One region of the Fictibacillus sp. b24 genome, then DNA from elsewhere that is predicted to be linked to it. Evidence: predicted binding sites of a transcription regulator. Region 1 holds the regulator's gene; the other holds the start of a gene.

Region 1 (12,635 bases):
ACTGATAAGAGATATCACCATGTGGACTGGATTCAATTGTGCCCGAGTCCTCGATTTCTTCTTTTACAGCAAGCAGTGATTCAACTCGGTCATATGACGCTCTTCCCCGTTCAACAATATTAAACAACCATCCGAAAGCCAGCATCGGCCATATTAACAATCCGAGATAACTCGTAAATGAAATGAGCTCTCCGATTGTTAGTTCATTTCGAGTGACGAGAATAGAACCATAGCTTACAGCCAAGAAGAATGATAAACCGATAATTAGCGATATTGTTGGATCGAATAAAGAATCGATCCGTGCAACCGCCATATTCTTCTTAACTGCATCTTTTGAAAGATCTTCAAAACTTTTAATATCATCTGTTTCCTGACCAAATGCCTTAATTACTCTAGTTCCAGAAATACTCTCTTGCACTTTATCATTCAAAGTGGAGAATGCTTCTTGAGCACTATGAAACCGTTTATGAAGCATCGTTCCATATTTGTTAGTAGCCAACGCCATAATCGGTAAAGGCAACAAACTAACCAGTGTCAGTTTCCAGCTGATCGTTGTGGCCATAGCGATTAGTGTAAATCCACCCATCATTAATGAATCAACTAGTGTTAAAACACCATCCCCAGCTGTTTGCTGAATCGCTTGAAGGTCATTTGTAGAATGAGCCATCAAGTCCCCCACACGCCGTTTATGATAAAAAGCTTGAGATTTCTTTGTGAAATGCTCATATAACCGGTTTCTTAAAAGCATCGCAAGTTTTACTGCAGCACCAAAGATCAAAATTCTCCATATGTAGCGCAGGACATATATTCCGATAGCGATACCGATGAGAAGCCCACCATATTGCCACAATAGCCCTTCAGTTATCGTTTCTCTCTCTATATGATCGACGATGAGTCCAACAACTTTCGGAGGTACTAGTAAACCTAATGAAACGAAGGCGAGCATGATAATACCGCCTATATAACGCCATTTCTCCTGTTTGAAATACCACATTAACTGCAGAAAAACTTTCAACACCTGTTCCCCCTTGTAAGCAAATCAAAAACAAGTATAGTTTACCAATATATGAAAATTCCGAAAAGGAAAAAGTTTCACAAAAAAAGACCCTCTAAATGGGTCTTCTTTATAGGATTAGACGTTTTATTTGTTCTTTTACTTTTATATAAATCTCTTCAAACGAATCTCCATATAATTTTACACATTCACTCTCATACTTTTGTTCGGCGAATTCGTATTTTGGATCGTAATAGTTTTCTAACAATAAAGATACCACTTTTTCATAATTTTGATTTTGAAGACGATGCTGCAAATCCTCCATAACAGGTAATGGTATTCTTTTAGATAGCTTATTTACAGCCTCAACAATCTCATCTTTATGCAGAAGTGGCTTGTACACATTACAAATAAAATGAACTCTTAAGTGAAACGGAATCTCAACATGAATACGTGTCCCGCTGTATTTTCCTTCTAAAAGAAAATCTGGAACAACAACTCTTCCTATTCTTTTGCTTTCTGATTCGATGATAAGCGATTGTGATGTTTCTAATTCTTTGAGGCGTTCAAAAAGATTTGATTCAAACTTTTTCTGCGAAGAAGGCTGTTCACCTATTCTTCCAAAGATCGATCCTTTATGCCCAGCCATTTCTTCTAAATTTATGACCGGGTATCCCTCACTTTGCAATTGTTCTAAAATTTTCGTTTTCATCGTGCCAGTGTGGCCTTCAAGTACGATTATCTTTCGAGGAGTCTTTATAAATCTTTCAAAAAAGGATTCGATCTGTTTTCTATACGAACGAATTCCGCCTTCAAGCTGCAAACATTGAATTCCGATCATGTTCATCGTTTGAGCGATGCTTTTGGAGCGTAAACCGCCTCTTGCACAGTAGATTACCACTTTTTTATCTGGGTTTTTCTTCTTTTCTGTTTTTATCTTTTGAAAAAGAGCAGGCAGCTTTGGACCAACAACTTCAAGTCCACGCTCTATCGCTGCCTCTTTGCTCTCTTGCTTATAGAGCGTTCCAATTTCTGCTCTTTGTTCATTTGTAAATATACTAAGGTTAATAGCTCCTGGAAGATGATATTCTTCATATTCTTTTGGAGACCTTACATCAAAAAGCAAATATTTATCTAAATCCAAGTCATTAATGGAAATCGTCTCTAAATTGTTCACGGCCATCATCCTTTAGTTGCTGCTATCAATAGCTATAGTAGAACGAAAACAAGCACCCGATTCATATCAGGGTGCTTGTACAACACTTACTTCATTTGCTTGTTCATAGCCTGCATCATTTGGTTAATTTTCTTTTGAGAAGGCTTTTGACCCATCTGCATCATCATCACACGCAACATATTTTCATTAATCGGTGGATTTTTTTGTAAATAACTCATCATATACTTGCGGGCAATAAAAAATCCGATCGCAACACCTGCAATCAGTGAAAGTGCACACACAAGGATTATCATACCAGTACCCATTGTTAAAACTTCCTCCTTCATGTTGTCTAGAACTAGTTTACTACAAGTTTACCATCACATACAAGATTTGATAGAGATTTAAGTGGCATATACCATATTCAATTTAAACGGAGAGAGCCATCCGTATTTTCTTTCTCCATAATCCATAGCTAAAAAATAGGATTCGTAATGACGCAAAGCCTCAAAAATGATGGTTTCCGCTTCGAAATTTCCGATGCTGTATAGATGTATGTATTGATCAGACAGTTCCAGATGTACAGTACTATCTTTGCATGACAAAGAGTAGGTTTCTCCTTCTACTCTCCAATCGTGCGTACCGCTCAAGCTTTCCCAAAAATGCTTCTCTATTTGAGACACTGCTAATATTGTTGTAATGTAACTCACCTGTTTTTGCAAAATCGTTTTAGAGATTCCTGTTGATCGCTGTTCTTCAAAAAATAATTGAAACAGTTTATTTTCTTTACCATAGTAGGAATGAGCAACTTCTTTTGTTATTAAATAAATAAAAAATTCTCTCATGAATAAGCTCCTTTCCGACTGCTTTCTAGAAAGTATATACAAAAGTTTAAGAAAAGCTTGTCTAAAAAGGAGAGTAAAAAGCAACTATTTTTGTCGAAACAGAAAGAAAAGAAGGTTTCCACATAGAAAACCTTCTTTCAAAATAAGCAATTATTGATTTAACATATTTTTTACGCGTTTTACAACATTTTCAGGAGTAAAACCGAATTCTTTTTGAATCACTTCTCCAGGAGCTGATGCACCAAACGTATCAATCGTTAATGTTTCTCCGTCTAGACCAACATATTTATGCCAGCCAAGTGAAGCTCCCATTTCAATCGCCAAACGCTTCGTAACATGCTTTGGAAGAACAGATTCTTTATATTGATTATCTTGCTTGTCAAAGCTTTCCCAAGAAGGCATGGATACGACAGAAGCCGAAATTCCTTCTTTTTTCAGAAGTTCTTGTGCCGCAACTGCAATACTCACTTCTGATCCTGCAGAAAGTAAAAGCACATCTGCTTCTGAATCAGCTGGTGAAACCACATAAGCACCACGCTTAACGCCTTCATAAGCCTTTTCTTTCGTATTAGCCAAAATCGGAAGATCATGACGGCTAAGCACTAAAGCAGTAGGCTTATCCTTGCTTTCTAATGCCACTTTCCAAGCTGCATTTGACTCATATCCATCTGCTGGACGAATTAAGTTAAGGTTAGGCATAGCTCTAAGTGATGCAAGCTGTTCAACTGGTTCGTGTGTTGGCCCATCCTCACCAACCATTACGCTGTCATGTGTTAAAACGTAAGTAACCGGAAGTCCCATTAGAGCAGATAAACGAATAGCAGGTCTTACATAATCAGAGAACACGAAGAATGTTCCGCCGAATACATTCAAACCTCCATGAAGTGCCATACCGTTTAGTGCAGCCCCCATAGCAAATTCACGAACACCGAACCAGATGTTGCGTCCGCTGTAGTCATTGCGGCTGAAATTAGCTTCTCCTTCAATTAGCGTTTTATTGGAGCCCGCTAAGTCAGCGGATCCACCGAAAAGTGATGGTACACTTTTAGCTAGAACGTTAATCGCTTTACCCGAGGATGAACGAGTTGCGATTGCTTTATCGAACTCAGGAAGATCTTTATCCCAGTTTTCTGGCAAGTTGCCTTTGATTGATTGCTCTAGCTCTTCAGCTAATTCTGGATATGCTTCTTTATAAGCTTTAAATTGCTTATTCCATTCTTCTTCTTTTGATTGTCCTTCACTTTTTAACTGCTCAAAGTGAGATTTAACTTCTTCAGGAACGTGGAAATCTTGTTCGAACGTCCATTTGTAAGCTTCTTTCGTTAATAAAATCTCGTCTTTACCAAGTGGTGCACCGTGAGAAGCTGATTTACCTGACTTATTCGGTGAACCATGACCGATAATGGTTTTCACTTCGATCAGTGTTGGTTTGTTTAATTCTTCACGAGCTTCTGCTAATGCTTTTTCAATCTCTTCTAAATTTGTTCCATCTTCCACATAAAGAACCTGCCATCCGTATGCTTCAAATCTTTGTTTAACACTTTCAGAGAATGAATGATGAAGATCGCCATCTAACGAGATATCGTTTGAATCGTAGAGTACAATCATTCTGCCTAATGCAAGATGACCTGCTAAAGAAGCAGCTTCAGCTGAAACACCCTCCATTAGATCACCGTCACCACAAATGGAGTAAGTATAGTGATCGATAACTTCATGTCCATCACGGTTATATTTTGCTGCTAAGTGACGCTCTGCCATAGCCATACCAACAGCCATTGCAATTCCTTGACCAAGTGGGCCTGTAGTTGCTTCAACTCCAACAGTGTGACCGAATTCTGGATGCCCTGGAGTCTTGCTTCCCCATTGTCTAAAATTCTTAAGGTCATCAATTGTTAATCCATATCCACTTAAGTGAAGAAGACTGTACAATAGCATAGAACCGTGTCCTGCTGATAAAACAAAACGATCACGGTTGAACCATTCAGGATTTGCTGGATTGTGATTCATAAATTTTGCCCAAAGGCTATAGGCCATTGGAGCAGCACCCATAGGCATACCTGGATGTCCTGAGTTAGCCTTTTCAATACTATCAATAGATAGTGTTCTTATCGTATTAATTGCTAATTCATCAATATTACGTGACAAAAAAATCATCCCTTCATATGTACTAAACAGTTTTGACTTTCATAATAAACGTTCATGTCCATTTAGACAAGATAAACACTTTATAAGCTATTGTTATTTTACCATTCCCCTATGAAAACATACAAAAACCGCCTGATACTTTCCAACATTCTTGTTGTTGTAGTACAGACGGTTTCAAGTTTTATGCGATTCCTGGGATATGACAAGAAAAGTAATCCGTTTGCTCATCGTAATCAAGTTCCATATTTTCAACAAACCATTTTTCTTCAGATCGAACAAAAAAACGAAGGCCATCAACTTCTTGGATATAATCGTTTTCTTCAGGAACTGCAGGTGTCACACCGAGTGAAAAACCTCCTGAGTCTCCACTTCCTGCATATTTCACAAAGAGTCTCAAACCCTCTTTAGCATCTAATTTAATATCCTTATAAAGATTAGCAGCTGCACTTGTAATTGAAAAAGTCAAAATATTCTCCCCTTTCAAAGTTGTTATATAACAGTATATACTAATATGTATAGATTGCAACAGAAAAAAATGCCTATTTACAGTTAAGTAAATAGGCATTCTATATTATTGTTTAAGGTTCTTTTTATTATCTTTACTTCTTTTTAATTTTTCAGGTGTTACATCATCACCGTTAGGGTCTACAAAAGTCATACCGTGCAGATCTTGAACGAAAGACTTGCGGAAGACTTGTAAATACTCTTCTCTTAACTTTTTTTGTTCTGCTTTTTCTGCTGATGTCAATTCCGTTTGTTTTGACTTTCTAGACAGTTCATTTATTCTTTGCATTTTATCTTTTGATAACATGATTTAAAAACTCCTTTTGCAGCATTCTTCATTCTATCCTACAGCAGTATGAAAGGAATTTCTAGTTATCTGTATTTTCCATGTGTTCTTTGTATCTTCTATGTACGGTGGCTTTTGATACATTGAAACCTAATCCTTTTAGCGTTAATGCTATGTCATGAAAAGTCAGTTTCATGTTCTTTAAGCGAACAATTTCAGAAATTGGCACTTCTTTTTTGTCTCGCCCGCCACTTGTGTTGTTACTTAAATTCCTCTGCGGTTTATAACCATCTTTAACCGCTTTTCTCATGCCGCGCCTTATTTTCATATTGTGAAGCTTACGTTGATACTCTTCCACAGTGGAGACGATCTCCAGCACCATTTCATCTGCTTCAGTCAACGTGTATTCTCCGTTATTGGACAGTGTATAAACTTTAATATTGTATTTCATTAACTGATGGAGAATAGCCATCTTTGCCTTTCCTCTTCCTAGCCGAGTATCATCTTGAATGAGGAGGCAGTTAATTTCACCGTCTCTTGCCAAATCAAGCACGTTTAATAATTCTTCGCGATCAAGCGAATATCCGCTTGCCCTCTCACTAAAACATGCTATTACTTCAAAACCAAATTGTTTTGCTAACTTTTTTAATTCAGCTTCCTGTCTTTCAATAGATGTGAGTTGTTCTTCTTTTTCAGTACTTACTCTACAGTATATAATAGCTTTCATTTGCCCAAAACCCGCTTTGTCTATTTATTTACTGGTATGATTACTTTCTGCCCTGGAAATACAGCTGACGCATTTACGCTGTTCTTCTTTTCGACCCATTGTATAAACTCCCAGTTGGAATAATGGTGTTTGGCGTTATATTCTTCGGAAAGACTCCAAAGTGAATCTCCCTCTTGTATGGTTACTTCAATATATTGAGCTTCTTGTGATGCAAGATTTGATAACGTAAAAAATATACCACCTAACAACCCTAAAAATACAATAACATGCATTGTCCCTTGTTTCATTGTGATATCCCCTTCCGACAAACGTTTGTTCGCATCTTATGATATTATAATAACTGGAACGTTTGTTCGGTGTCAACTAATTTTTCGAACTTATGTTTGTATCTCTTTATTCCCCATGCTATACTTTTTATAGATAAAAAATTCGGTGAGGTGCTTAAAATGACTAAGTTATCCAGACGACAATTGGATATCCTGGCTTTCATAAAAGAGGAAGTTTCACAAAAAGGATATCCCCCTTCCGTTCGAGAAATTGGGGAAGCGGTAGGTCTTGCTTCAAGCTCTACAGTTCACGGACATTTAGCTAGACTTGAAAAAAAAGGGCTTATTCGCAGAGATCCAACAAAACCTAGAGCGATTGAAGTATTAGGCCTTGAAGACAATATTCCTTCCGTTCGTTCAGTCTCTATCCCTGTAATCGGTAAAGTAACAGCGGGGCTTCCAATAAGTGCGATCGAGAACGTAGAAGAATATTTTCCATTGCCTGAACATGTTGTAGGTGACGAGAATGTGTTTATGCTGTCTGTAGTCGGAGACAGTATGATTGAAGCAGGTATTTTTAATAAGGACTTAGTTGTTGTAAAACAACAGCCTACTGCCAATAACGGAGATATCATCGTAGCTATGACTGATGAAGACGAAGCAACGGTAAAACGGTTCTTTAAAGAAAGTAATCACATTCGTCTGCAGCCAGAGAATTCCTCGATGGAGCCGATTATACTGCAAAGCTGTACGATACTAGGTAAAGTAATCGGAGTATATAGAAGTATTCACTAATTAAAATTAAACATAAAGAGAAGCAGCTTCATGTTAAGCTGCTTCTCTTTTTTTATGGCATCATCGTTAGTTCCTCTCACCACTCGCCATCTGTATGAATAAGGTGTACGGATACCCATATAGGAGGAATGAATCATGTACTATAATCCTTATGAACAATCAAGAAACCAAAATGGTAACACTCAATATATGACATTAGTAGATCCCTTCGTTGTGAATCGCCTGCGATCCGTAGTAGGTAAAGATCTAGTTGTAGAAACAACTAAAGATACGATAAGAGGTGTACTAGTCGAAGTACAACCCGATCACATTGCTTTAAGTGCTGGTAACGACTCCACTTTTTTTGTTCGTATCCAGCAAATCGTTTCGATTATGCCAATTTAATGGAACATTTTCATACTTATAATGCATAAACAATAATCCCCTGACAACAAATATGTCAGGGGTTATTTCATTAATCACTTTTCAATTGAAAATCAATAGGATCAAAAATATCTAAGATTATTGACTTGATAAAAATTATTCCATTGTTGAAAATTGGATTAAAATACAAATCTAAACAAATAAGATCACCTTTAAAGTGAAGCGTATATAGAAGTATTCATTAAGTTTGAATATTTGCGATTAGACAAGCTGTAAATACAAATGAACGGCTTGTTTTTTTATAAAAAAAATCAATTTAAGTATATTTTCATTTTCCTTCATTCTCTTCCGATTTCCTTCACGAAATATGAATAGGCTTTTTCTTCCGCCTGCTTAAGGTACACGGTCTAACAAGAGTAATTTGGGTAAATCGCATTGGTGAACAACCTATTCTCATATAAAAAAAATGAATATAATGAAACAATTGATGTAAGAGATTAGGGGGCTAAAGAATAGATTAAAAAAAGATATTAACATCGAAGAAAGTAGGATTTATTCCTAGTATCAAAATAAAATAAAATAAATAGGTGATTAGATGACAAAAAACGACAGGTCTGATAATAAAAAAAACTGTTTAATCGGTCCTTTAAATACAACGGAGCGCAATAAGAAAGCATTTCAAGTTCGTCTTGAGGCAGCGGCTTCCCAAATGAAACTTCCTCTCACTAAACATCCATGTAATGGTGACGAACAATTGTATCCAACTAAAATTGGCAGCTTTTCTAAGGGGTTGCCACATAATTCCCTTGGTGAGGTCGACCTCCAGGCATATAGCCAACTTATCAAGGCCTTAAAGACAGGTAAGAAACGCCATTTTGAATCCATTCCTCTCGGCGGTGACGTCAAGCTTGCAAATCCTCAAGCCGCTTACGCATTTGATCTTGCGGGAACTGATTGCCACAACTTAGGTATCGCTGTACCTCCTTCCTTTAACAGTGCTTGGGAGGCTGGTGAAATGGCTGAACTATATTGGCAAGCGCTGACCCGCGATGTGCCTTTTCTTGAGTACGGCACCAATCCACTCACCTTGGAAGCTGCTTCAGATTTATCCTCATTTTCTGATTTTCGCGGACCGAAAGCAAACAGCAAAGTCACAACTGGTACACTATTCCGCGGAGACACACCTGGTGAATTAACAGGTCCATATATCTCCCAATTTCTATTGAAAGACATCCCCTATGGTGCTACAACAATCGTTCAACGATATCGTACAACTGTGACAGGATCTGATCATATGACCTCATATGAAAAATGGTTGGATATCCAGAACGGCTCAACTCCAGCGGCACCTTTATTCGACCCTAAACCCCGCTATATCCGCAATGGAAGGGACTTAGGTGAATATGTTCATCAGGACTTTTCCTTCCAGGGTCCGCTTTCCGCTTGTTTAGTTCTGTTGAGTTACGGCATAGGAGCATTAGATGAATCCAACCCCTACCATAAATCTGTAACCCAAGGTGGTTTTATTACCTTCGGGGCCCCACATATTCTTGATTTAGTTACAAAAGTGGGGCGGGCCGCACTTGAGGCAGCCTGGTTCCAAAAAGTCCTTGTCCACCGTAGATTACGTCCCGAGGAGTTCGGAGGACGCGTCCACAACCATATGATAGGTACACAATGCTACCCGATAAACTCAGAACTTCTCAATTCCAAGGTAATTTGTAAGGTATTTAAAAAGTTCCGCAGCTACCTGCTTCCTATGGCCTATCCTGAAGGCTGCCCAATCCATTCGGCTTATCCAGCTGGCCACGCAGCCATCGCTGGGGCTGGAGCCACTATTCTCAAGGCATTCTTTAGAGAATCGTTTGAGATTCCAAAACCAGTCGCCGCCAGTTCGGATGGCCTCTCATTGCTTCCTTATTCAGGAGAACCTTTGACAATAGGCGGAGAATTGAATAAACTTGCCGCCAATATCTCCCTCGGCCGTGATACAGCCGGCGTTCATTGGCGTTCTGATGGGATTGAGGGGATGAAACTTGGTGAAGCCGTCGCAATAAGTATTCTTAAGGACTACAGGGAGACCTATAATGAGAAATTTTGTGGTTTCTCATTCACTAAGTTTGACGGAACTCCGATCACAATCAAATAGGTTAAATAGTTGCCAATTGGAATAAACGATGAATCTGTCGCTGATATGAAGAGATATGTTAAGCATTTTTTAGGACATATCAGCATTCAAATTACAACAGAAGAGTATATAAATATAATATTTTTTGGTCACATTTTGGCAGAGACAAATTGATACTAATATTACGATATGGACCAAAACAGAAAAACCCCTGACACTAATGGTATCAGGGGTTTACACGTTTTAATACATTCTCACATACTGTTCGCGTTCCTAAGGGTGAACTTGTGTACGGAACATATCCCGTCTTTTTTATCCTTTTAAAAAAGCTGATATTATTGCCATTTCAATTTAAAGATCTATTTTATTAATTTGGCCCGATTTTGGTCTGAATTTGTTCCAATAAAAATAGAGGTAATTTAGATTAATAATAGATGTGAAATGTAAAAAATTATTCCTATTATTCTTCCACAAACGCACCAGATGGCCAATGGGCGCTTCAGTCCTTTGTCTTATTGCTTTTAAGGCTAAGTTGTCTTGGGTTTATTCCCCTTTACCATCAGCTTTAGTTTCAGCTTTAGTTTCAGCTTCCTTGGACTGATTCTTCATCCCGATCCTTTCCTGCAGTTCAGTAAGATCAATACGCAACGAGTGGATTTGATCAGTATGTTTGAGGTTCTTCTCTTGCAATTCCTGAATATACTTTTGCAATCCCTTTTGTATCTCCTGATGACTGACAAGGACATCTGTCAAAGACAATTGTTTGTTATCAGATCTCTTTATCCATGTATCTTCAACCAAAATGCCTTGCTCATGAAAGTACTGATACGATTCCGTCAAGTTTTCCCACTCAGAATCGGTTAATTGTAAAGGATATGTCACCCGATCTGCAAGAGAACCAGGTGTTATGTTATTAATGTCCAGACTTTCCGAAAGTCTTTGATTCTCACTAGCTCCTTTCCAAATGACCAGACATAAGATGACTGCTAATACAATGACGCTTATCCACCGAATGATGTTCATGCAATCCCTCCTCGCTATGATATATGAACAAAGAACTTGTTGCGTGTAACTATTCATTCACACTTTATCTATCGGGTCATATACAAAAGGTGTAGGTGGTGACATATGCTCAATTTGCTAAAAGGAGCATATGGAAGTCGCGTTCCGGAGTAGTTTAGGTGTCTGTTTTCTAATCTGGGGTCATATTTGTTCATCTGCGAAATGAACCCATATAGGATGGAGGTTATTCGATGAAAGCATCGGTATTTGCATCTCATCTAGATGATGAAGTTTTAGGAGTAGGCGGTGCCAATATCAACCACTTAGAAGCAAAAGATATCTACGTGTTCGTAGTCATTGAAGGCTCTTCCACAGAATGGGAAACGCAGGCACAGAACCGGTTTATTCCAAACGTCAATCTCGAAATCACGAATCAACTGAAAAAAAAGCAGAAGGCGATCTCCCATTATCAATTCGATTTACGTCCCTACACCGCTGCCTCCTGGGGGAATCTTATCGGTGTGGAAGTTGCTGAACCTTTTATGCCTATAAGAGATGTAAACAGGAAATCATCGAAATGAACAACCAGCAGCTGAAACGTTTAATGGATGTTATAGGATCTTTTATACTTCTCGTGATTCTCGGACCTTTGCTTCTACTGGCATCGATTGGTGTTCGTTTAAAGCTTGGTCCCCCTGTTCTATATACACAGTGGCGTCCGGGACTTTATGAAAAGCCATTCCTCCTTTATAAACTCAGGACCATGAAATCGATCACAGGAGTTGACGGAGAACTTCTCCCAGACAAGGAACGGCTCACTCCTTATGGAAAATGGCTTCGGAAGTTCAGCATTGATGAAATCCCTCAGTTGTATAACGTTTTGAAGGGCGACATGAGTCTTGTAGGTCCTAGACCATTATTGTTGGAATATCTTCCTTTGTACACAACGAACCAGCGTAAAAGGCATAATGTTAAACCAGGATTGACGGGATGGGCCCAAGTGAACGGACGAAACCAAAACTCTTGGGATCAAACCTTTGCTTTAGACCTGTGGTATGTCCATAACCAATCTCTTTGGCTCGATATAAAGATTCTTATAAAAACCATCCCGATAGCATTAAAGTCAAAAGGAATCAACCATCCCGGCCATGTCACGCGAGATCAGTTTAAGGGGCATAAAAAGTGTAAGGATCCCAAAAAACACCCCTTCGAATGAAGAATTTACAGCGTGATTTAGTTAAGTTACTTATTTTCAGAAAGGGAGAGAATCTATGAATAAAGGTTCATTAAGTTTATGGGGTTTCTTAGCCGTTATTTGGGAAAGAGGTTGGATCATCGTTCTATTTACTTTAATTTCTGTTTTAGTCAGTGCTTTAGTTTCTTATTATGCCCTCACACCTATCTATGAAGCTAAAGTGGACGTT
Region 2 (12,635 bases), 440 kb from region 1:
ATATGAAACCATCTTCCTCTTCAAGCAGGCCGTCAATCACCCCTTGAACAAGCACATGCTCTTCTTCTCCATCCCAGTTTCTTTGAATCTCAGACAATGGAAGCGCCATGCTGAACGGGATCTCTCTCTTAAAATCACCGTTCTCTATGATTCTTTTTCCAAGCGGCCCTTCAATGAACTGTTGAATTTGAGAAAGCTGAATGTATTCAGCTTGTTCTGCTGTAAGAAGTTCTTTCGCTTCCATTTCAGCAAGCTGTTCCTGAAGCTCTTCTATTGAGGAAGCTTTTGTAAAATCAACGTGCTGCATGACCATATGCATGGCCGTACCTACTTCAGCAGCATTTAACTGAGTTTCTTGCATGAATCTCGGGCGTTCATGAATCACTTGCTGAGCGGCTTTAACTAAATCCGTCGAGCTGTACTCATCTGCTTGATATTGTTTTTTGATTTCAGTTACAGATTGCTTCGAACGTGTAAACGTTGAGAGTTTATGTGTATATTCCCATTCTAATCGTCGCTTGATTTCAGTAAAATGTTCACTAACAGAATCTACTGGTTCGTTGTTTTCAAGGTTTGCTAATAACTCTTCTTGTTTCTGCTTTTCTTCCATCTCTAACTCTTCGTATTCACTAGCTGGAAGAATCGTAATCTTCCAATCGGTATCATCCATATAAACTTCGCCTCTGCCTCTTTCCCCTGTTCCAAGAACAGAAAGAAGAGGATCAGCATTTTTATGGCGTATGACCGCTCTTCCAATCCAGTCTAGATAACTTTTTACTCCGGCACGTTCAAAGTCAGGCAGCATCCAATTTTCTTCGTAAAGAGAATCACTCCAGGCATTAGCAGATTTTTCAATGTCATTAACTGTGCCGACTAAGTATAATTTTTCCTTAGCACGTGTAAGTGCTACGTACAGCACACGCATTTCTTCTGCGATCAGCTCCATTTTCTTTCTGCCCGCAATTGCCAGCTTCGGAAGTGTTGGATAGGCAACGCGATATTCGGGATTGATATATTGAGTTCCAAGACCAAGCTCTTTATGAAGAAGAACTTTCTCGTTCAGATCTCTCGTATTGAACTGTTTGTTAATTCCTCCTACGAAAACGATAGGGAACTCGAGACCCTTACTTTTATGAATGGTCATCACCCTAACTACATCTTCTTGCTCACCAAGAGCTCTTGCTGCTCCAAGGTCCTTCCCGCGTTCCTGCATTCTCTCAATAAAGCGAAGAAAGCGGAACAGACCCCGAAAAGATGTACTTTCATACATTTTTGCACGATCGTATAGTGCTCTCAAGTTGGCTTGACGCTGTTTTCCTCCAGTCAGTCCCCCAACATAATCAAAATAACCTGTTTCGCGGTAGATGTCCCATATAAGATCAGCTAGAGATCCTTGACGTGCTTGATGACGCCACAATTCCAGCTGCTGCAAAAACCGTGAAACTTTCCCGCGAATTTCAGGATTTTCTCCTTCTGCCGCATATAGTTCGACGGCACCAAGGTAATTGTCTTGCTTCTGCTTCAACCTTACGACAGCAAGCTCTTCACCGGTCATGCCAACTAGCGGTGAACGAAGAACAGCTGCCAGCGGTATGTCTTGTAAAGGGTTATCAATTACTTTCAACAGTGACATCATGACATGAATCTCGGTAGCGTCAAAATAGCCAGTCGAAAGTTCAGCATAAGCTGGTATGCCTTGCTGTTTAAATTCTTCTAAAATGACAGGCGCCCACACAGACGTTGCCCGGAACAGCATGACAATGTCTTTATATTTAGCTGGACGCATTGATTTCGTATTTTTATCAAAAACAAGATGAGGAGAGTTTCCTGTTGTCCCCACAATCTGTTTAATTTTTTCTGCGATCACTCTTGCCTCAAGCTGAACGGTTTCAAGCTCTGATTTTTCCACTTCACCGCTCTCTAGGCCTTCTTCATCAACAACATGCTGGCTTTTATTAATAAGGATCAGCTCAGGCTCATTGCCATCTTGTTCTGGATAATAGCTCGCACCAAGCTTCAGTTCAGCATCCTCACTATATTCGATCTCTCCAACCGTTTCGTTCATGATTTGTCTGAACAAATAGTTGGTAGCTTGCAGAATGCCATTTCGGCTTCTAAAGTTTTTGGCTAGATCAATTCGCAAGCCACTTCCGCCTTCTTTTGAAAACTGCTTGTACTTAGATAAAAACAGAAGAGGTTCAGCAAGGCGAAACCGATAAATCGACTGTTTCACATCTCCAACCATGAACATGTTTCCTGTGTGTCCATCTTTAGACACTAAACGAACAATGGATTCTTGCACAAAGTTTGTATCTTGATATTCATCAACTAATACTTCTACGAATCGATTACGGTACTCTAATGCTGCATCTGAAGGAACAGGATCATTCATCGTTGATCCTTCACCTTTTAACACGTGAAGGCAATAATGCTCCAGATCACCAAAGTCTACAAGCGACTTTTCCCGCTTTGCTTCGCGATATCTTTGTCCAAACGTTTTTACTAAAGAAGAGAGCTCCTTGACGATCGGCGCCATCTCTTCAATGTGAACAATATAAGAATCAGGGTGTCTGTCGAAGTAATCTTCTTTTAGAGCGCTAGTTCGTTTCTTAATGGTGTCTCTCATCGATTTAACTTTATTCTTTAATTCTTCATCTACATCTTTTCCGCGAACAGCTTTTAACTTAGGCGAAGCATAGGTTTGAAATTCTTCGTAAAGCTGATTCCAACTATTCTTTGCCCCATATATTCTGTTAATAAAAGCTAGATCTTCTTGCAGCGTTTCTGCATAAGCAAGAGGACCTCCTGGGGCTTGAGCGAATTCAAGTGCTCTTTGCGCCAACGCACGCAGCCCTTCTACCTGGATCGAAATATCAGCCAGTAATTCTTGCGTCCAAGGAAGTTCATCAATAGAAGATGCTTGCACTTGGTACGTTTCGGCCATCTGATCGAGCCATCCGTCAGGATCAGGATGACTTCTTGCAAAATCATAAAGAGACAGCACAAGCTTTTGAAGTTCCATATCATTTCTGTCAGAACTGTACGCATCAACCACTTCATAAAAAATATGTTCTTCTCCCTTGCTGTACTCTTCTTCAAAAAGATCTTCAATCACTTCTTGACGAATAAGTTCTGCTTCCGTTTCTTCTGCAACACGAAAACCCGGGTCAAGATCGGTTTCATAATAATGCTTGCGTAGCACCTCAATACAAAATGAGTGAAGTGTAGAAATAGAAGCTTTGTTTATCAGATTCAGCTGTCTTCTTAAATGAAGAGAAGAAGGGTTTTGCGACAATTCTTTATCGATCGCTTCCCCTATCCGTTTTCTCATTTCAGCTGCTGCCGCGTTAGTAAACGTAACAATAAGCAGTCTGTCAACATCTGCGGTCTTTTCGCGGATCATCGTAATGATGCGTTCTACGAGAACTGCTGTTTTACCAGACCCTGCCGCTGCAGCAACAAGTACATTTTCGCCTCTTGCTTGAATCGCTTGCCACTGTTCATCCGTCCACGTGGCACCTTCAGGTTTAGGAATTAATGTTTTCAATTGAGGTTTCCTCCTTCCTCTTGCATTTTTTCTAAGATAACTTCATCTTTTTCAGGTCGAAGCTCTCTATATTGATTTTCTTCAAGCGTCTGATCAAACTGACAGACAGGTTTATACGAACAAAATTTACAAGGTGTTTTTTTCTTCATTTCATATGGCGAGATATCAATAACACCGCTTGTGATGCCTGCGCCGCTATTCACTGCCATTTTCCTGGCATGCTTTCTCATCGTATGAAAATGGTCGGCTGTAGCAACGGAAGAATGCGATTTGTGAAATCCTTTTTGTGTTAAAGCTACAGGGATGATGGAAGATCGGTCCTCCATCGTACTGTCCATAAGGTGAACGGCTTCTTGCTCTGCAAGTACAAGACCTTTCATCTTAAATTTCTTCAGCACTTCTTTTTCAATCTCTTCCACACTAAGAAGCTTCTTTTCATTTAGGATCGGATTATGAACATGGAAGTACAAAACACCTGCCGGCACGGATTCTTCGCCAAGCCAATTTTGCGAATGTGTTACAGCTACATCGAGATATGTTAACATCTGCAGTGCGATTCCATGATACAACTCAGCTAAGTTCAGTCCTGTTGAACTCGATTTGTAATCAATAACACGCATAAGAAGTCCTTTAGAGCTTTTTGCTGTGTCGACACGGTCAATGCGTCCAATCACTTCCATCGTTGTTCCGTTCGGTAACTTATAGATCAGCGGCGGCAATGTTCCGCCAGCTCCGAATGCCAGTTCAAGACCAGCAGGAGTAAATCCACTCGCTTTTGCATGCTGGCTTAAAATGTGTGAAGCCTTTCCAACTACTTCTTTCAACTTCTTTTTTATATAAAGATGACGGTTCGAACTTAAAAGAATCTCATGCTGAAGCTGCGGTGCGAGCAGTTCTACAATATCTCCTGCCAGCCTGTAACAATCACCTTTTGAAAGATCTCCCCAAGAAACTCTTCTTTGCTGAAGGGCATCATTCATCTGTTTTAACGCAGCATGAAACAGTTGCCCAATATCTGGTGCTTCGAGTTTGTACATTTGACGTTCTCTCAGTTTTAATCCATACGACATAAACTGTGAAAACGGACAAGACTGGAAAAGCTCCATCCTAGATATACTCGTCAAGATCTTTTCACCATACAGATCCTGTGATACTGAAGAGCTTAATGGTGCTTCACGGTTAAAATAAAACAGACTTGATAAAGCCCTTTTCGCATAATGGCCGTATTGGTCATTTGTAATAACCCAGTTGTAAACATCCCACCAAACGGTTGAGATCGGATACCCTTTTTTCCATTCTCTCAGCTGTGTGCTTAAAAAGGAGATGCTCTTTACAGGATGCTGCACAAAATCAATATCCTCGTCAAGAACTGGTTCATTTTGATAAAGCTCTTCCTTTAACTTCGGAAAAAGATCACGCAGCCGCTGAATAACCATTGATGGCTGAAGTGTCTTGCCTTCCTCATCTGCTAGTGCATACGAAACAAACACATGATCACTAGCATTTGTTAACGCAAGATAAATCATAAATTGTTCATCGAGCAGTTTCCTTCGTGATGTCGGCGCAAGAACAACTCCATTTCGTTCAAGCGCTTCTCGTTCGTCTTCTGATAACAAACCATCATCCTTTGGCTTAAGAGGAATCACACCATCGTTTACACCAAGCACGAAATTAACTTTTACGTCGGTAAATCTTGATCTCTCCATCGTTCCAACTAAAACTTGATCTAATGATGGCGGAACAAGGGCAAACTTCATGCTTTCAAGCCCCGTTTCAAGCATCTGCATCCATGTATCTTTTGACAGTTCTTCTTCACCCGTAAGTTCTACCATTTCATCAAGCAGACCTAACACTGCGTTCCAAACCTGGCCATGTTCAGATGCTGCCCTCAGTTTCCCTGAAGACTCCGCTTGCAGTCTTAAGCGCTCAAGTTTCATCGGGACATGAAGATCTTCTAAATACTGATAAAGGGTTTTACAATAATCTATAACACTTCTGCTGTTTGAAAGGCCTTTTGATAGACGACTTAGAGGAGACACAATCATGTCCCTCAAATCATTGATCAGTTGTTCTTTTTCGTCGTCGCGGCTTGTTTTACCGAAGTCTTCTGACTCAAACCCTCTAAATCTTTTATATTTCCAAGGCTTAGGATCTGTCCATCTCTTGCCTTGAATGCCGAGCGCTAATACATAGTTTTCGAGTTCGTCCATACACCTTCTCATCTCAGAGGTTGTTTTTCTGATCTCATCAAGCGGATAGAGCATATCTGTTTTAACCGCACGAAAAACGGCTTCATACCGCCAATTCTTTAAAACAACATCTAAAGAGGAACGAATGAGTTCAATGAGCGGATGATGAAGCATGGACTTTTTTTGATCCAGGAAAACAGGAATTCCATAGTCTGAAAAAACAGTCTCAATAAGTGTCTGATAGCTTCCAGCGTTTCGGACTGTAACGGCTACATCACGGTATCTATATCCATGATCCCTTACAAGCTCCACAATCTTTCTTGCTGCACCCTCCACTTCTGATCTTACATTTACAGCAGCTGCAACATGAATCCCATCAAAGTCCGATGATTGAACAGCAGGTCTCCTGTCATATTGCTCTTCAATGTGAGCAATCGCCCGAGAAGAGAATTTAGGATTTTCGCGAAGGAAGATCGGTTCTTCCAATTCCACATTTAGTTCTTTCGCTTGCTCAGTGAGAACTCCAATCGTCTTTTTTGTCATGTGAAATGTGTCTAGTTCATGCGGATCTGTATCTAGTTGAATGGTTTCATCTGTTGTAAGTGCAATCGTGACTTTTTTTGCATGTGCCATTAAACCTGCCACAACTTCGAGCTCTTGAGGTGTAAAAGAATGGAATCCATCTATGTAAATCTCGCTATTCTTAATACTCTCAGCATAAGGCAGCTTCTCTTGAAGCAGTCTTAAATAATCTTCAGAATCAAGATATTTGCCAGCGAGTGCTTGTTCAAGTGCACCTGAGATGATGCTGAGATCTGAAAGTTTGTCTTGAAGCACCTTCTTGTTATTCTCTTTTTGACCTAAGGCAGTGAGCGTTTCCGCGTTCCACGTAAGGTCTTCTGAACTCACACAATAACGTTTCAGCTCTGTTGTCATGAGCTCAAGCAGTTCGTAAAATCCGCTTTGTTCTGATGCTTTTTTAAATATTTTCAGTTCTTCTCTTTTGTGTTCAATAATTTTCCGAAGCATCATTCTTATGCCTGTTGAGGTGATATGCATTCTTGTCATGCCCCCGGTCTCACCAAGAACACGCCAAGCAAGTCTCGAAAAACTAAACACTTGCGCACGCATCATACCAGATAATCCATGGGTGGATGCAAGCTTGTATTCTGATTGAAAGGTCATCTGATCTGGAACTAGATAGATGATTGGATTTCCGGATGGATTCTCTTTAAGTTTTCTTTGAATCTCCATAAAGACAGAGTGGGACTTTCCGCTGCCGGATCGTCCCAAGATATATTGCAAACTCATTTTGTTCATCCCCTGTTCCGTACATATATTCTGTTTCTATTATCTCATAATCTAGTAGGACGGCAAAGGCTCCTATCCTCAAAAACGAGTACTTACAGCTGGTATTTAAAGGATAGCTTTCTTAAAAGAAATGTTTTTGTGTGACTACATAGTTGCTCTGGAAGTGGTTGATCTCCGTTTCAGACGCTCGCTTTCCGGGAGGTGCGCGGTGAGCCACCTCGGCGCTATGCGCCCTTAGGTGTCTCACCTGTCACACTGATCCCCCAGGAGTCTCGCGTCTTACACTACAATCAACTTGTCAGTGATGTCTTAAGCAACAATATTTTAGGATTGTTGCTAGTTGGAAGTTCATAAGTTGGTTGTAGCTTAATATTGCCGACTTCTACGGGACAAACAGACAGTTCAAAAAGTTCAGCGCCGACAAGCGGGCCATCCAGCAAAATCATACATATAAAGTTTTAAGTGATGATGAGCAAAAGGTGGATGGGCTAGCAAAGCGCACTTTGCTCATGACGGACCATTTAACTTTTGACCTGGAGGGGTAAGCCACTGCAACTAGACAGGTCAGACACTCGAGAGTGAAAACATACGAATGTGGCTCACCCTCTGCTTCGCGGAAAGCGAGCACCTGAAACGGAGATCAACTTTCAAAAGTAACAATGAATTCTTTAATATGAACACTCTGAGGTACATGCGAATAATTACTTTCTAGCCTTTTCTAAACGATTGTTGCTTCGTTGAAAAGTTGATTGTAGTGGAAGGTGCGAGACTCCTGCGGGACAGGTAGGCAGGTGAGACACTTAATGTGAAACATACGAATGTGGCTCACCGCCTGCCCCGCGGAAAGCGAGCACCTGAAACGGAAATCAACTGCTTCTTGGCTTTATTTCATAGTACTAACCCTTTAAAATGAGCCAAAATAAAAAAGGAAAACCGCTACATCATTAGCTGATTTTCCTCCATTTTGATGGTATCCAGTTTTAACGTGTTTCTTCCTGATGACTTTGCTTCATATAAAAGCATATCGGCTCTTTGGATCATTTCGGCAGGCTTTTCACCCGTTTTATAAATAGCTATACCATAACTCAATGTTACTGGTAACGGTTCGTTTCCGATGGTATAAGGAAATCGCTTTAAGTGACTATTGATGGATTCAATCATCTTTTTCACTTCATGTTGGCTAGCTGTATGCAAAATCCACGCAAATTCTTCACCGCCATACCGATAAGCTTCACCGTCTTTAATAGAGATATACCGTTTAAAGGTTGCTCCCACGAGCTTTAGCACTTCATCTCCAATCAAGTGGCCATGCTGATCGTTAAAATTTTTGAATCGGTCAATGTCACAAAGGACAAGAGTGAAAGGCTTATTTTGTTTTGTTTTTTCTAATACATCTTCTTGAAACTTTCTGTGGTTAAGCAACCCTGTTAAATAGTCTTGTTCGGATTGAAGCTGATACATGTTTTTCTCAAGATAGTGCTGTCTTTCTTTAGATGCGATGATACCGCCATATAATGCAATCAGCCACAAGAAACAACTCTTCATAAAAAATTCAAAGGAAGCCATAGTGTCCTGATAGCCACTGTCTGTTATAAAAAAGAACATCAGGGTACTAAAAATTGCTGCTCCTAAAAGGAAAGCTCCCTTCAATCTCCAATAAAGAGCTGCATGAATGACAATTAAATAACCGACTGAAACAAACGGACTTTCTGCTCCTCCAGACAGCTGCATGAGCCAAGCATAAGCTATATAGTCAAAAACAATGCCACCCCTTGTAAAAAATCGGTAGTACACGGATTTTTCATGGCATTTATGTAATACGATTTGCGTTGAGGTCATATATAGTATTCCGATCGCCAATAGCAATGGAAACGTATCTGTTTCATAGTTCAATACATTTGAAATAGGAGGATAGTAAAATATAGGGATGCAAAGAACTAAAAAGAACCACCGCAATAAAGAAGATATGTTTTCAGACCGGTGTTCCGTTATTACAAACCATTCTCTCATGTAGTCATCTTCCTTCACGCTATGCTATATTAGGAAATTATAGCACACGGTTCCTGTATTTTACATAAATCAATTTTCATCATATTTTTCTTACGTTTCGCACGTTTTCACTTCTCGTTTGTTCGTATACATTCGTTCGTCAGCCAGTTGAAGATAATAATCAATGTTTTCACATGCATCTGCAAGAAGTTCTATTGCACCGTAAGCGAGTGAAATAGAATTGTTCCAACTCATCAATTGACTCTCTATCTTTTCAACAAGGATATACGCTTCCGCTTCTGAAATTCCCGGTAGAAGAAATACAAATTCATCTCCTCCAAATCTAAATCCGGAAAACAATTTTAAGCGTTTTGAAAGCTCAGCGATCTGTTGAAGGATCTCATCTCCAGCAAGATGCCCATACTCATCGTTTATCAGTTTAAAGTTATTAATATCAAACATAACGAGTGTTAACGGCAGTTTAAGTTTGTGCGCTTTCTTTAGCTCTTTTTCCAAACAGTCATAGAAGTAGCGACGGTTATAAAGGTTGGTCAACGGGTCACGAATACTTATTTCTTTCAAATCTTTAAATTGCTCTGCTGAAAAACCGCTTAAGAATCCAGTAACTGACCGATGTGATATACGGTTCCATCTGTCCAACATGAAAAGTTGAACAACATGCGATTCATTTTTTGCTTCTTTTTTTACTTGCTGCAGAACAGATTCACTGACGCTATTAGTAAAGCAAGCAAGTGTCTGATGCGGAATACGCTGATGTCTTAAAAAATGAATACCAGACCGAAAAGCCTTTTGTTCAGCTTGTTTTAAAAATAATTCAAAACGTTTTTCCGGCAAAAAAACCGCATGAACGATACCCCGTAAAAACTTCACTAATATTTTTTCGTATTGCTCAACAAAACCGTTCAGAAACGTATGAAAGTCATCATATTGTCCGAGATGCTCTTTGTGAGTATGTATCATGGTTGGAATAGACTCCATAAATTTTGAAAACAAGTTTCTTTTGAGTGTGCGCAAGTCTAGTTGGAAGTTTTCCATTTCTGCAACCCCTCAAATCCTGAAAAATTACATACAAAAAGCCATTACCCAAAAAGGGAATGGCTTTAATTAAAGTTGATAGGCATCGAATCTCTTTGTCAGTTTTGTTCATCCGGTGCTCATGTATTCGTATACATTCCGCTCCTCTGAACTTCACTTCCTCGACCTTCTTGCCTCTCAAGCATTAATACAATGTTGATAGACATTGAATCTCTTTGTCAGTTTTGTTCCTAAGTGGTCATGTATTTACAATAAATACACATCTCTTAAGAATATACCTCCCAGATCCAACAGCTATCGAAACATTAGTCCGCTTCCCTTTGGCAACCGGCTGCCATTGCATGTCTCACCATACTTTAGGCCCATAGCTTTGCGTCCCAGCTTTTCAACTGGTTTGCCCTTAATAACAAAGGTTTCTATTGATTTATAGATATTATATACTATATAGGTAATTTTAGCCAGTGTTTTATATGGGTATTTCATCCTATTATTTGTAGTCTTTAGAAATTTTTAACATCCTATAGTACCTATACCCTACCCGTACAACATTTAAAACAAAATAAGGAATTTTTACAGGGAAATGGTAAAGTGTCTTTTTGTAAAACTTAAAATACGCTTTACGCAAGTCTTTCCATTTGCGGCAATCTTCCTTTTTATAAAAATCAGATACATCCACAATAATTCCTCTATTACCCGAAATCATCACATTCTTCCCATGTACATCGCTAGGCTGCAATCCCTTTTCCGTTGCATAACTTAAGGCTTGATCAATATCAAAAATCACATGTTCAGGTATTTTAATTCCTTTATGCACACAGTCATAAAGCGTAATACCTTGGATTCGTTTTAAAATCAAGAACCTACTTTCCGTGTAATAACAAACAGAAAACCCGGGATGATCGCCTAAACGTTCGTATACTTTCTTCTCATCCAGCAGACCGTGTTCGTCCCTGCCATAAATTTTCACGACATAATCGGGATATTCTGGATGTAAAAAAACAGCCGCGTAATTACCGCAGCCTAGCATCTGCCAAGGATGTGGTGTATTTACCGGACATACCGGATCAAACGGACTTTGGCTCTCAATCATGATTTCACTGTTCAATTGTCTGGCAAGCTGAATAAAATGTTCCATTCGGATCCTCAATTTCTAATGGTCTACTATCATCATATGTTTCTGCATTCATTGTATACAGTTGGCATGAAAAAGGAAACCTGAATGTGTTCTGGCTTATTCCGCTGTTACATGAAGGTAGGAGAGCATAAGCGTTTCGGCTTTGTTCTTCAAATGAACGTTCGGGAATCGCATAATTTCACGGTACCCTCTAATGAAGATCTCGTATTCAGTAATATCTGCTTCACGCCTGCCATCCATCACCTTTATTCTTCTTTTTCGGAGTTCAACTCTAACATCATATAGATCTTTACTAATTTGATTCATAATCTGTTCGATTAATGCGACATATGGCTGCCTCAACTTTAATGGAGAGCCGTTAATAATTTGCAGGTCCCGATTAAACACTGTGAGTAAAATCGGATACATCACAAATTTCTCAATGAGCGAACGCTCTTCTTCGCTTCCGTATTGCACGACAATTCCTCCAATCTTAAGAAGGCGAAAAACGAAATTGTACAGATAATATATTTCTTATGTGAAAAGTTCGGATTTCTTTTCTAACTGAACAGTAGCCCTTAATTATGTCTCCGTGAAGTGAGTATGGAATGATCATTCGGTGAGAAATATTCCCTTTTCGCGAAAGGTAAATCATCTCCACCGCAGTCCTTTCCTGGATGCATCTTAAAAACATGCTAGTCATGAAGCAACCTCCTTTTTTATTTATTATATGCGAACAAACGTTCTTTTTATACAAGAAAAAAATACCTATCTAATAAAAGATAGGTATTTTAGATTTTTATTTGGTTTGAAGACCGATTCCCATTGCCTCTAGCTCTTGATACAAGTTACCCGCAATGGAAAACCCTTCGAAACTGATCCCCAATGATACTACCGTCTGCGCTAATTCAGGCCGCATACCGCTTAACGTAACTTTTACACCGAGGAGCTTAAGTGAATTAATCACTTTAAATAAGTTATGAGCTACCATCGTATCGATGACTGGTACTCCAGACAGATCGATAAACAGATGCTCAACTTCTAGTTCCATACATTTCTGAAGTGATGTTTCCATAATTAACTTAGATCGGTGAGTATCAATCGTTCCAACAAGAGGAAGAACAGCGACGGATCTCGTCAGTCTAACTACTGGAACAGAGAGTTCTTCAATGGCTTCTCGGGCCAATCCGAGTACTCTGTTATTGTTTTCTACATAAGCTACACTAAAAGCATGAACGGTTTCATCTAAAAACGGATCAATGATTGACGCTGCTTTTAAAACAGTATCGGCTGAAAACTTTTCATTGTTAATCTCGTTTCGGATAAAGTCCCACAGCACGATCCGATAAAATCTCGTACTGTTTAGTGCGGTATCTAAAGGCACTTCATACTCAACCGCAAGTTCGCCATTCTTCCTTCCCCACTTGAT

Evidence for each region. Region 1 encodes LexA, which represses DNA repair genes until DNA is damaged. Its sites were predicted from a motif close to CGAACATATGTTCG; they were not measured.
Region 2: addB (helicase-exonuclease AddAB subunit AddB) is a predicted target of LexA. The motif match lies at 7,066-7,079, and genes of this name have one in related genera.

The regions. Positions count from the first base shown of each region.
Region 1 covers NZ_JAUCES010000005.1:2,022,884-2,035,518, forward strand. Annotated here, with positions in the region: gene QUF49_RS10415 (ABC transporter transmembrane domain-containing protein) at 1-1,015, opposite strand, end outside; gene mnmH (tRNA 2-selenouridine(34) synthase MnmH) at 1,125-2,180, opposite strand; gene QUF49_RS10425 (YneF family protein) at 2,258-2,476, opposite strand; gene sirA (sporulation inhibitor of replication protein SirA) at 2,555-2,995, opposite strand; gene tkt (transketolase) at 3,146-5,149, opposite strand; gene QUF49_RS10440 (HesB/YadR/YfhF family protein) at 5,322-5,606, opposite strand; gene QUF49_RS10445 (DUF896 domain-containing protein) at 5,712-5,951, opposite strand; gene QUF49_RS10450 (YneB family resolvase-like protein) at 6,013-6,657, opposite strand; gene yneA (cell division suppressor protein YneA) at 6,678-6,944, opposite strand; gene lexA (transcriptional repressor LexA) at 7,104-7,718, shown strand; gene QUF49_RS10465 (YuzF family protein) at 7,854-8,102, shown strand; gene QUF49_RS10470 (vanadium-dependent haloperoxidase) at 8,677-10,230, shown strand; gene QUF49_RS10475 (hypothetical protein) at 10,753-11,232, opposite strand; gene QUF49_RS10480 (hypothetical protein) at 11,463-11,792, shown strand; gene QUF49_RS10485 (sugar transferase) at 11,804-12,427, shown strand; gene QUF49_RS10490 (YveK family protein) at 12,483-12,635, shown strand, end outside.
Region 2 covers NZ_JAUCES010000005.1:2,459,993-2,472,627, forward strand. Annotated here, with positions in the region: gene addA (helicase-exonuclease AddAB subunit AddA) at 1-3,547, opposite strand, end outside; gene addB (helicase-exonuclease AddAB subunit AddB) at 3,544-7,047, opposite strand; gene QUF49_RS12700 (hypothetical protein) at 7,338-7,493, opposite strand; gene QUF49_RS12705 (GGDEF domain-containing protein) at 7,984-9,057, opposite strand; gene QUF49_RS12710 (GGDEF domain-containing protein) at 9,148-10,092, opposite strand; cyclic di-GMP riboswitch class I at 10,412-10,501, opposite strand; gene QUF49_RS12715 (serine/threonine protein kinase) at 10,580-11,227, opposite strand; gene QUF49_RS12720 (hypothetical protein) at 11,324-11,683, opposite strand; gene QUF49_RS12725 (STAS domain-containing protein) at 12,006-12,635, opposite strand, start outside.